DNA from 3 places in the Bradyrhizobium sp. 41S5 genome. Region 2 is predicted to be linked to each of the others. Evidence: predicted binding sites of a transcription regulator. Region 2 holds the regulator's gene; each other region holds the start of a gene.

Region 1 (4,152 bases), 340 kb from region 2:
GTAGGTTGAATTGTTGGTCGAGGCTGGATGTCACGACAGCGGCTTGCGGCCGTTGCCGGCTGCGGGTTCTGCGTCGGCTTGCGACGGCGGAAGATGCAGAAGCGTTGCGACCGTCGTGTCGAGCAATTCGGTCCACGCCGTCGCGGGATCGATTTCGGGCGCGAACCGGCCGAGCAGCATCGCAAACGCCGGCGGCTGGTTGAGCGCCGCATTGAGCAACGCAAAGAACAGCGCCGGATGGCTGCTGCGGATGATGCCCGCCGCGATGCCGGCCTGAAACAGTTCGCGCGCGCTCTCATAGGCCGGGCGCAGCAGCTTTTTCGTCACCAGCGTGGAGCGCTCGGGCGCCTCCGCGCCGTGGCGAACCACGAAATTCCGCACCTGCGGATGCGCGACGTAGAACGTGGCGACGCGGATAATGAGATCGCGCAGCCGGTCGCCCAGCGAGCGGTTCGTGTCGGTCGCGATCGCATGCACCTCGGCCATCACGGGCATCGCAAGCACCACGATGCGGTCGAGGCAGGCCTCCCACAGCGCGGCCTTGTTGCCGAAGTGGACGCGCACGAGATTCGGCGCGACGCCCGCCGCCGCGGCCACGCTGCGCAGGTCGGCGCCGTCGAAACCGAGACTCGCAAAGGCCTCGGTCGCCGCGGTCAGCAGCGCCTGGCGGCCGTCTGGCATGTCCTTGCTGCGGCGTCCCTTGGGCCGCGAGGCCGGCGGCGCGGCGGCAGTCGTCGTTCCAATCATCGGACACCAAATATGTTCGGACGAACATATAATTTGGCGAATTCACGTTTAAATCTCAGGGCGCAATCTAAAAATACTTAATATTCAGATAGATAGCGGAAATGCCGCGAATGTGAGCGTGGCGGCCAACCGGCAAACAAAAACCCGGCGTCAATCGACGCCGGCTTCATGTCATTGAGCGGATCCGAAAGGAGCAGCTCAGCTCTTGACGTCAGCAGCCCAGGTCTTCTCGATCTGCTTCACGACGCTGTCGGGCATCGGAATGTAGTCGAGCTCTTCCGCGCTCTTGGCGCCCTTCTCGAAGGCGAACTTGAAGAACTTGAGCGCTTCCTTCGAGGCTGCCTTGTCGGTCGCATCCTTGTGCAACAGGATGAACGTTGAAGCGACGATCGGCCAGGACTTGTCGCCCGGCTGGTCGGTCAGGATCAGGTAGTAGCCGGGCGCACTGGTCCAGTCGGCGTTCGACGCCGCAGCCTGGAACGCTTCGTTGGTCGGCTGAATGGTCTTGCCCGCCTTGTTGATCAACGCGGTGTAGGTCAGCTTGTTCTGCTTGGCATAGGCATACTCGACGTAGCCGATCGAGTTCTTGGCCTGCGCGATGTTGCCCGCGACGCCTTCATTGCCCTTGGCGCCGACGCCGACCGGCCATTCGACCGCGGTGCCGGAACCGATCTTGCTCTTCCAGTCCGGGCTGACCTTGCTCAGATAGTCGGTGAAGTTGAAGGTCGTTCCCGAGCCGTCGGCGCGATGAACCACCGAGATCGCCTCGGACGGCAGCTTGGCCTTCGGATTGAGCTTCTTGATCGCGGCGTCATCCCACTTCGTGATCTTGCCGAGGAAGATGTTGGCAAGCGTCGGACCGTCGAGAACCAGATCGCCGGCCTTTACGCCCTCGAGGTTCACCACCGGAACGATCGCACCCATGATCATCGGCCACTGCGCAAGACCGTCCTTCTGCAGCTGGTCGGACTTCAGCGGCGCGTCGGTGGCACCGAAGGTCACGGTGTTGGCTTCGATCTGCTTGATGCCGGCACCCGAACCGATCGACTGGTAGTTCACGCCACTGCCTGAATCCTTCTTGTAGGCGTCGGCCCATTTGGAGAGCACAGGGAAGATAAATGTCGAACCGGCACCGGTGATGTCGGCTGCGAAGCTCGGCGTCGCCATGACCACCACAGTGGCGGCCACGATTGTCTTGACGAATTTCATATTGATCTCCGTGGAAACGCGAGAGGTCTCGCGCGCTCGATGCTCTCGTAAGCAGCCGCAACGTTTTTTCGGAGGTCCATGACGATGGGATGACAGTGGTCCGTAACCTTCGGCCTACGTCAAAAGTTCGGAACCGCGCGGGATACCGCCTGCCGCGGTTCCCCTGAGTTTGACGGAGCGTCGTGCTGGAAGTTATTCCGCCTTGATGTTGGCCGACTTGACGATCGGCCACCATTTCTCGACCTCGGCGGCTTGATGGTCGCGCAGCGCGACAGGGCCTTGTCTGTCCGGTGACGGGATCTCCTGCCCGAGCTCGGCGAAGCGCTGCCGAACGACGGGCTCGGCGAGCGCCGACATCACCGCCTTCGACAGCGTCGAAACGATATCGGGCGGCGTGCCCTTCGGCGCCCAGATGCCGTGCCAATAGGCGATATAGAGTCCCGGCAATCCAGCCTCGTCGACAGTCGGAATATCCGACGCCGATGCGAGCCGCGACGACGCGGTCACCGCAAAGGCCCTCACGGTCCCGCTCTTTACCTGCGGCAGCGAGTTGGAGGCCTGATCGAACATGATGTCGATATGCCCGGCCATCAGATCGTTCAGCGCGGGACCGGCGCCGCGATACGGCACGAACGAGAAGTGGGTGCCCGTCAGCTGCTGGAAGAACACGCCCGCGACATGCGCGCCCGAACCCGGGCCCGCGGTGCCGGCGGTCGCCTTGTCGCCATTGGTCTTGAGCCAGGCGATCAGCTCCTTCAGATTTGTCGCCGGCAGATCGGGGCGCCCGATGATGAGCTGCGGTCCACTCGCGATCAGCGCGATCGGCGCGAATTCGCGCACGTCATATTGCAGCTGATAGATCGCGCCATTCAGGCAATGCGTGCCCCAATGCCCGATCGTGAGCGTGGTGCCGTCCGGCACCGCGCGCGAGGCGCGCAGGCCCGCGACAGTGCCGGAGGCGCCCGTGACATTCTCGATGATGACAGGATGGCCGAGCGTATTGCGCATATATTCGGCGAGGATCCGCGCCAGCACGTCGGTCGGCCCGCCAGCGGCGAACGGCACGATCATCGTGATCGGGCGCGCAAGCGTCTCCGCACGCATGCCGCGGGAAGCAAGCGGCAGCGTCGCCGCGCCGAGCGCGAGTTGCAGGAATGGCCGGCGAGACATGTTGGGCATGCGCGTTCTCCTCATGCTCTCATAGAGCCGGCAGTGTCGCGCGGTCCAGCGTAAGACGTCAGAGATGCGATGTCCGTGTTTGAACGGCAAAACTTGCCGTTGCGCGGCGTCGTCCGACCGGCGCGTAGCCCAAATTGGGCAAATCCGGCGATCATTGGATGCCGGTCACCGCGGTCATCGAACTCGCAAGAAAGCGTCATCCCGCCGTCAATTGACCGCGACAAGTTGTCGCTGCCAACGCAGGCGGTTTCAAATTCACCGAAAAATGAAGGGGCGAACTCATGAATGGCTTTCGTGACTATTTCCTGTCAACCGCCGCGATCGCGGTGGCCATGCTGGCTTGCGGCGTCGCCGTCGCGCAAGCGGATGACGACAATGACCATTCGCAGCGACATGGCTACAAGCACGTCCTGCTGATCAGCGTCGACGGCATGCACGCCGTCGATTTGAAGCGTTGGGTCGAAAGCCGCCCCGGCGGCAACTTCGCCCAGCTCACCGGAAAGGGCGTCGTCTATCCGAACGCCTATACCACCGCGCCATCCGACAGCTTTCCCGGCATGCTCGCGCAGGTCACGGGCGCCACGCCGAAGGGCGGCGGCCTGTTCTATGACGACAGCTATGATCGCACCGAATATCCGGCCAAGGCCTTCTACACCAGCCAGGGTCTTAGCGACCCCGGTTGCGTGGGCCCGGCGGGAACCGAACTCACCAACTTCGAAGCGCTCGACAAGACCTACAATTACTCCAGCGGGCTGGTCGCCGATTACACCGCCGGCGGCACGCTGGGTCAGGTCTACACCCAGCTCGATCCGGATCACATGCAGCGCAAGCTCGTGAACGGCCAGTGCGTGCCGGTCTATCCGCATGATTACGTGCGCACCAACACGATCTTCGAAGTCATCAAGGAGGCCGGAATGCGCACGGCCTGGTCCGACAAGCATCCAGCCTATGAGGACCTTGCGGGCCCGTCGGGCAAGGGCCTCGACGAGCTCTTCACGCCGGAGATCAATTCGCAGG
Region 2 (4,152 bases):
TCACTGCCGGTTTGAAACCGTCAATCGCCGCGCGCCTTGACGCCTACGCAGCAACCGCCAGCTTCGGAAAACAAAACGGCCGCCTTTGCGGGCGGCACGTGCGGGACATTCTATGCGGCGGCCGGTAAGTGTCAATCGCCAGGAGCCGGCCTTTGCTGGCCTTCCTGCAATGCGAAACCAGCGCAATCCGGAGCGGTGGAAAAGCCTCACAGCAATGCTTAACTTTGCGGGAACATGTGGACGCACGGCCGCGGACTCTTGCGCCAGAGTCACGCCATATTGTAGCGTTTGGCCTGTCGGGTACGACATCTCGTGCGGCAGTACTGGACCCTCTAAGTAGCCTTCGTGTCACGCGTAAACGTTCGGGCGCAACACCGTGCCCGGCGAGGGCTAAGGGATTCTGGCCGCAGGGATATTTGTCCAGATTGGCTCGCAGCGCCGCTCCGATGAGTGGCCGGCGCCATGCGAAAGGAAGAATGCGATGACTGTATTGACCTGGTCCGACGATCGCGTCGAGCAGCTGAAGAAGCTCTGGGAATCCGGCCTCTCGGCCAGCCAGATCGCGGCGGAACTTGGCAATGTGACGCGAAACGCCGTGATCGGCAAAGTACATCGGCTCGGCCTCTCCGGCCGCGCCAAGGCCCCCTCCACGGCTGCGCCGCGGCAGCGCAAGGCCCGTCCCGCCCAGCACATGATGCGGGTGGCGCGCCCGGTGTCGCGCGGCAACACCGCGCTGGCGCACGCCTTCGAGGTCGAGATGGAGCCCGATCCGATCTCCTTCGACAACGTGGTGCCGATGAGCCAGCGGCTGTCGCTGCTCGAGCTCAACGAGGCCACCTGCCACTGGCCGGTCGGCGATCCCTCAAGCCCGGAATTCTTCTTCTGCGGCGGCAAGGCGCTCGCCGGCCTGCCCTATTGCGCGCATCACTCGCGCGTCGCCTACCAGCCCGCCGCCGATCGCCGCCGGCCGTCGGCCAAGCCACAGATCAAGTAAGCACTCGGGAAACTGCCTGGACTGCAAAAACAAATCCCCGCGAAAGCGGGGATTTGTTTGTGTGATCGTAGCGCGGAACTATCCACCAGCGTCGTCCCGGCGAAAGCCGGGACCCGTAACCCCGAATGCGTATTGTTAGAAAGCCGTCTGGCCGCGTGCCCATTGCGGCGGCCGCGGCGTATGGGTCCCGGCTTTCGCCGGGACGACGCCGTGTTGCGGCTTGAGGTTGCCATGCAGGCCTTACGGCTGCGGCTCGGCCTTCGCGAAGCGGTCGTCGAGCGCATAGCCGGCGCCGCGCACGGTGCGGATCGGATCCTGCTCGCGGCCCGGATTGAGCAGCTTGCGCAGGCGGCCGATGTGCACGTCGACGGTACGCTCATCGATATAGATGTCGCGGCCCCAGACGCTGTCGAGCAGCTGCTCGCGGCTGAACACGCGGCCGGGATGCTCGAGGAAGAATTCGAGCAGCCGATACTCGGTCGGACCGAGATCGATCGGACGTCCCGAGCGCGCCACGCGGCGCTTCTCGCGGTCGAGCTCGATGTCGCCATAGGTCAGCACGGTCGCAAGCCGCTCCGGGCTCGCGCGGCGCAGCAGGCCCTTCACCCGTGCCAGCAATTCCGGCACCGAGAACGGCTTGACGATGTAATCGTCGGCGCCGGTGGCAAGCCCGCGCACGCGCTCGCTCTCCTCGCCGCGCGCGGTCAGCATGATGATCGGAAGCTGCTTGGTCTCGGGCCGCGCCCGCAGGCGGCGGCACAGCTCGATGCCGGACAGGCCCGGCAGCATCCAGTCCAGTACCACGAGGTCGGGAACGCGCTCCTTCAGGCGGGTGTCGGCATCGTCGCCGCGCCCGACCGTTTCGACATCGTAGCCTTCCGCATCGAGGTTGTAGCGCAACAGTGTCGTCAGCGCTTCCTCGTCTTCGACTACCAGAATGCGTGCGCTCATCGGTTCAAGTTCTCTCTCTGTGGTGATCCGTTGCCCAGACGCAAACCGAAACGCTTACTTTCCTGAGCATAATCCCCGCGGAAACGACTTGTCGTGAAGACAATCCGGCTCCGCGCTCGCGGATCATGTCCTAGGTACCCGGCACAGTGGTGGCAAAATTGGTCATGTCGCCCTTCGGGCGCTTGTCGGTGATCTGCTGGCCCTCGATCATGTAGAACACGGTCTCGGCGATATTGGTGGCGTGATCCCCGATCCGCTCGATGTTCTTGGCGCAGAACATCAGATGTATGCAGAACGAGATGTTGCGCGGATCCTCCATCATGTAGGTCAGCAGCTCGCGGAACAGCGAGGTGCAGATCGCATCGACCTCCTCGTCGCCCTTCCAGACGTTCATCGCCGCCGGCAGATCGTGCGCGGCATAGGCGTCGAGCACCGACTTGACCTGCGACAGCACGAGGTCGGTCATGTGCTCCAGGCCGCGGATCAGCTTCAGCGGCTGGAAATCGCTTTCCAGCGCCGCGACGCGCTTGCCCATATTCTTGGCGAGGTCGCCGATCCGCTCGAGGTCGGTGGCCACGCGCATCGCGCTGACGATTTCACGCAGGTCGATCGCCATCGGCTGGCGGCGGGCGATCGTCAGCACCGCGCGCTCTTCGATGACGCGCTGCAGATTGTCGATCTCGATGTCGGCGGCGACCACGCGCTTGCCAAGCGCGACGTCGCGACGGATCAGCGCGTCGACCGACTCGGTAATCATCCGCTCGACGAGGCCGCCCATCTCGGCGACCAGGCGGGTCAACTCCTGCAGGTCGCTGTCGAATGCCTTGGCGGTATGTTCAGAAGCCATCGCTTGTCTCCCTCATGATCCCGAGGATCATGATTTGGTGTCCTCAGTTTCGCATGATCCGATCGGAAAACCGGTGCCCACTTTTCCGGATCATGCTCTAGCCGAACCGGCCGGTGATGTAGTCCTGGGTGCGTCGATCGCTCGGCGAGGTGAAGATCTTGTTGGTGTCGTCGAACTCGATCAGCTCACCGAGATACATGAACGCGGTCTTGTCGGAGACGCGCGCCGCCTGCTGCATGTTGTGGGTGACGATCGCGATCGTGTAGTCCTCGGAGAGCTCCTGGATCAGCTCCTCGACCTTGGCGGTCGAGATCGGATCGAGCGCCGAGCACGGCTCGTCGAACAGGATCACCTCGGGCCGCACCGCCACGGTGCGCGCGATGCACAAGCGCTGCTGCTGGCCGCCGGAAAGCGACAGGCCGGAGGCGTTCAGCTTGTCCTTGACCTCGTTCCACAGCGCGCCGCCGCGCAGCGCCTTCTCGACCCGGTCGTCCATCTCGGACTTCGAGATCTTCTCGTAGAGGCGGATGCCGAAGGCGATGTTCTCGTAGATCGTCATCGGGAACGGCGTCGGCTTCTGAAACACCATGCCGACCCGCGCGCGCAGCAGATTGAGGTCGAGCTTGGGATCGAGAATGTTGGTCTGGTCCAGCATCAGCTGACCGGTAGCGCGCTGGCCCGGATAAAGGTCATACATCCGGTTGAAGATCCGCAGCAGGGTCGACTTGCCGCAGCCCGACGGACCGATGAACGCCGTGACGCGGTTGGTGCCCAGCGTCAGGTTGATGTTCTTCAGCGCGTGGTGCTCGCCGTAATAGAAATTGAGGTTGCGCACCGTGACTTTCGGCGGCGCTTCCGGCAGCGGCGTATGCGGTGCAACGTGGCTCGGGTTACTGGTTGAAACGGAGAGCTCGGTCATTTTGCGGCCCTTTCGGCACCAAGGATACGCGCGCCGATATTCAGCGCGAGCACGGTGAATGTGATCAGCAGTGCGCCGCTCCACGCCAGCTCTTTCCAGTAGGCGTAGGGGCTCTGCACGAAGTTGTTGATGGTGACTGGCAGGTTGGCCATCGTCTTGGTCAAGTCCCAACTGAAAAACTGGTTCGACAGCGCGGTGAACAGCAGCGGCGCGGTCTCGCCGGCGACGCGGGCGGTCGCCAGCAGCACGCCGGTGATCAAGCCGCTACGCGCAGCACGATAAGCGATCCGCTTGATCACCAGCGAGCGCGGCAGGCCGAGCGCGGAGGCCGCCTCGCGCAGCGGATTGGGCACCAGCAGCAGCATGTCCTCGGTGGTGCGCAGCACGACCGGGATCACGATCACGGCGAGCGCGAGACTGCCTGCGATCGCCGAGAAGCCG
Region 3 (4,152 bases), 2.6 Mb from region 2:
GGAAGGCGCGCCGCCCCCGACGCCGCCGGCAGCCCCCGGTGTGCGCGGCTTCCGCGACATCACCGCCGACGCCGACGATCTCGGCCGGGCCGCGGCGCAAGCCAGCCGCAACGCGCGCAAGACCTACGCCAACGTGCCGTCGCCCTCGCCGGAATTCGACCGGCTTGAGCCGAGCCTCGAAAACCGCGGCGGCGATCCCGAGGCGCCGTATTCCCACGAGGAGTCGATCGAGGAGGCGGAGCGCTACGCCCCGCAGCCGCCCCAGGCGCCGCCGCCACGCTCGCGGGTCAGCAATGCCGAGCGCGAGCCGAAGCGGCCGCGTGTCGGTTCGACGTTCCCGTTCAAGACCGCGATCGCGATCGGCATCCTGCTGATCCTGGTCGGCACCGGCTTTCTGTTCCACCAGCAGGCCGCCACCCTCGTCAGCAGCCTCTTCAAATCCTCGGCCCCCGTCGAGGCGCCGAAGGACGCCACGGCGACGCCTTCGAGCAAGAAGATCACCGACCGCGTCGGCCAGCCGTCGTCGTCGGGCGAGCCGGTCGCTCCGGTGGCGCAGCGCGTGGTGCTCTATGACGAGGACCCGTCGGATCCGAAGGGCAAGCAATATGTCGGTTCGGTGGTCTGGCGCACTGAGCAGGTCAAGGGCTCGGGCAACCAGAAGCCTGACATCGCCGTGCGCGCCGACATCGACATCCCCGATCGCAAGTTCAAGATGACGATGTCGTTCCGCCGCAACACCGATTCATCGCTGCCGGCGAGCCACACCGCGGAATTGACCTTCATCCTGCCGCAGGACTTCGCCAATGGCGGCGTCGGCAACGTGCCTGGCATCCTGATGAAGTCCAACGAGCAGGCGCGCGGCACGCCGCTGGCCGGGCTCGCGGTCAAGGTCACCGACGGCTTCTTCCTAGTCGGCCTCTCCAACGTCGACGCCGACCGCTCGCGCAATCTGCAGCTCTTGAAGGAGCGCTCCTGGTTCGACGTGCCGCTGGTCTACACCAACCAGCGCCGCGCCATCATCGCGATCGAAAAGGGCGCCCCCGGCGAACGCGCCTTCAACGACGCCTTCGCGGCATGGGGTGAGTAACAGCTTCAACGCTCACCTCGGTACTCACGCTCTCATCGCCCGGCTGAGTCCGGGTGATTCCGTATCGCAGCGAAGTCCGGCTGTTGCAGCGCATCGACGCGAAGATCCCGGAACATTACCGGGCGCTTTCGATTTTCCCTAGAACCGTCGCGTGACTGCGTTACACTCGCCTGATGTCGGGCAGGGGCACGCCATGAAACGCTATCTGATCTTCGCAGCCATCGGGCCGTTCATCGGCGGCTTCCTGTTGCTGCTGATGACCACCTATCAGTCCGGCTACTGGACCGAGACCAATGGCGGCGAGGTGACGAAGCTTCTCGTCGTGTTCGTGAAGTCGCTGCAATACAATTATCTGTTCGGCATCGTGCCGTCGCTGATGTTCGGCGCGGTCGACGACATCCTGATGCATATGCGGCGGATCACGCCGACGGTGCGGATGCTGATCGTAGGTCTCGTAGCGTTCGTCGGCGCGGCGCTGACCTACGCCTCGCACGGCTCCGAGAGCGGTGCGGTGCAGTTCATCCTGTACGGGATGGTCGGCTTCATCCCGGGTGTGATCACGTCCTGGCTGGCGCACAAATATGCCGAGGAGCAGCACGTGCCGGCGACGCCGGCATCCCAGCATTAGGGCATGTACGCGTTGCTTGGGGAAAGCAGAAGTCGTCAGCTTTTGACGCGATCGACGATTTTGACTGGTCGGCGCATTGAGCGCATCGCAGCCGGACAGGGGCCAGGCTAACGCACGGCGAGCTGCGGCTCGCGTAATTATAGCAAATCTTGTCAATTGATTAGGCGCCGGCCGCATTGCCTTTCATGGAACTGTCACATGGGCGTCATGTAAACGTAGTCCCAATGTCACATGGCCGTTTTTGTCCTCCCGCGGCCGTGAGGGCGATGCATGAGCGATGTGGCGTTACCTGGTTCGATCGAGCCTGCGCGCAGCGGCGGGCCCAATCTCGAGAAGGGCTTTCATCCTCTCACCGGCATCATCTATCTCGGCGTGATCGGCGCCGCGCTGCTGTTCGTGGCCTACAGCATCTACGCGGATGTTGGCGCGACGGGCGTCGGCAAGACATCCTATCTCGCGTTCCTGCTGCTGTTCGTGGCGCTGTTGATCTCGCTCGGCTTCGAATTCGTCAACGGCTTTCACGACACGGCGAACGCCGTCGCCACCGTGATCTACACCCGTTCGATGCCAGCCCACATTGCCGTTGTCTGGTCGGGGCTCTTCAATCTGATCGGTGTGCTGCTCTCCAGCGGTGCCGTTGCTTTCGGCATCGTCTCGCTGTTGCCGGTCGAGTTGATCCTTCAGGTCGGCAGCAGCGCCGGTTTCGCGATGGTGTTTGCGCTGCTGATCGCCGCCATCATCTGGAACGTGGGTACCTGGTACTTCGGATTGCCTGCCTCGAGTTCGCACACCCTGATCGGATCGATCATGGGCGTCGGTATCGCGAATGCCCTGATGCACGGACGGGAGGGAACCTCCGGCGTGGATTGGTCGCAGGCCGTCAGCATCGGCAAGGCGCTGCTGTTGTCGCCGCTGTTCGGATTTGCGCTCGCTGCCATCCTGCTCTACGGGCTGAAAACCGCGCTGTTGCGCGCAACGCCGGCGCTGTTCGGCGAGCCGAGAGGCGATCAGCCGCCGCCATGGTGGATCCGCGGCATCCTGATCCTGACCTGCACCCTGGTCAGCTTCTTCCACGGATCGAACGACGGTCAAAAGGGCATGGGTCTGATCATGCTCATCCTGATCGGAGTGGTCCCAACCGCTTACGCGCTCAACCGCGCGATGCCTGCGAGCCAGATCGCGGCATTCACCGCGAATTCGGCGGCGGCGAGCAAGGTGATCGAGGATAGGGGAGCTGATCGCAAGGTGACGGGCAATCCGCGTCCGGCGGTGACGAACTACATCGCCCTTCGGCAACTCACCGACGATACCTATCCGTCACTTGCCGTTCTCGTCGGCGAAATCCGCGACCAGGTCGTTCAGTACGGTTCGCTGGCGAAATTCCCGGCCGAGGCCGTCGGCAACACGCGCAACGACATGTACCTGGTGTCGGAGGCGTTGCGCTTGCTCATGAAGAGCGGCGACAATGGGCTGAACGATGCCGATGTCGCGACGCTCAATCGCTACAAGGGCTCGCTGGATGCCGCGACCAAATTCATCCCGTCCTGGGTGAAGATTGCGGTCGCCATTGCGCTCGGTCTCGGCACGATGGTCGGCTGGAAGCGGATTGTCGTGACGGTGGGTGAAAAGATCGGAAAGACCCATCTGACCTATGCGCAGGGTGCCTGCGCCGAGATCACGGCGGCTGCGACCATCGCGGCCGCCGACGGATACGGCTTGCCGGTGTCGACGACGCATGTGTTGTCGTCCGGCATCGCCGGCACCATGACCGCAAACGGATCCGGCCTGCAATGGTCGACAGTCCGCAACATCGCCATGGCCTGGGTTCTGACCTTGCCGGTGGCGATGCTGATCTCGGGCCTGCTCTACTTTGTTTTCGCGCATTTGTTTTAGCCGGAGCAGCAAGGCAACCGGATGTAGGAGATCTGCATCCGGATTCGGGGAAAGGAATTTCGAGTGGCAGATGCAAGCTTCAGCCTTCTGACGGGCAACGACATCGAAACGCGCCTGGTCCGCGCCGGCGGCCTTATCTTTCGCGAAGGCGAGCAAGCCAACGAACTGTTCGTGATCAAGAGCGGCTATGTGCGCATTCAGGTCGGTAACAAGACCATGGCTGAGCTGGCGCCTGACACGATCTTTGGCGAAATGGCGTTGATCGACAACGAGCCAAGGAGTGCCACCGCCACGGCGCTCACGGATGTCGAGCTCGTCCCGGTCTCGGAAAAGCAGTTCCTCTTCCTCGTCGGCCAGACACCGCATTTTGCCCTGAAGGTGATGAGGACGCTGGCCCAGCGGCTCAGAACGATGAACAAGGGCGTCTATTAGGCGAGGCGAACAGAGCATCTCGCCAATTCACGCTTCGCGCGAAAACCTCTCGCTGATCGTTGCAGGCAAAACGGCGGACATTCCCGTCCGCCGTCGCTTCGGCTTGACGCCG

The links. Region 2 encodes PhoB, which activates phosphate uptake and scavenging genes when phosphate is short. Its sites were predicted from a motif close to TGTCATNNANCTGTCAT; they were not measured.
Region 1: the regulator PhoB is predicted to act here: its motif matches at 2,035-2,051, upstream of pstS (phosphate ABC transporter substrate-binding protein PstS).
Region 3: the regulator PhoB is predicted to act here: its motif matches at 1,908-1,924, upstream of HAP47_RS33265 (inorganic phosphate transporter).

Annotation. Positions count from the first base shown of each region.
Region 1 covers NZ_CP083721.1:698,763-702,914, reverse strand. The annotation lists gene HAP47_RS03410 (TetR/AcrR family transcriptional regulator) at 31-747, opposite strand; gene pstS (phosphate ABC transporter substrate-binding protein PstS) at 946-1,956, opposite strand; gene HAP47_RS03400 (tripartite tricarboxylate transporter substrate-binding protein) at 2,149-3,060, opposite strand; gene HAP47_RS03395 (alkaline phosphatase family protein) at 3,417-4,152, shown strand, end outside.
Region 2 covers NZ_CP083721.1:1,037,280-1,041,431, reverse strand. The annotation lists gene HAP47_RS04935 (GcrA family cell cycle regulator) at 482-994, shown strand; gene phoB (phosphate regulon transcriptional regulator PhoB) at 1,235-1,945, opposite strand; gene phoU (phosphate signaling complex protein PhoU) at 2,076-2,792, opposite strand; gene pstB (phosphate ABC transporter ATP-binding protein PstB) at 2,890-3,711, opposite strand; gene pstA (phosphate ABC transporter permease PstA) at 3,708-4,152, opposite strand, start outside.
Region 3 covers NZ_CP083721.1:6,911,719-6,915,870, reverse strand. The annotation lists gene HAP47_RS33275 (hypothetical protein) at 1-1,087, shown strand, start outside; gene HAP47_RS33270 (DUF5413 family protein) at 1,281-1,715, shown strand; gene HAP47_RS33265 (inorganic phosphate transporter) at 1,986-3,608, shown strand; gene HAP47_RS33260 (Crp/Fnr family transcriptional regulator) at 3,672-4,040, shown strand.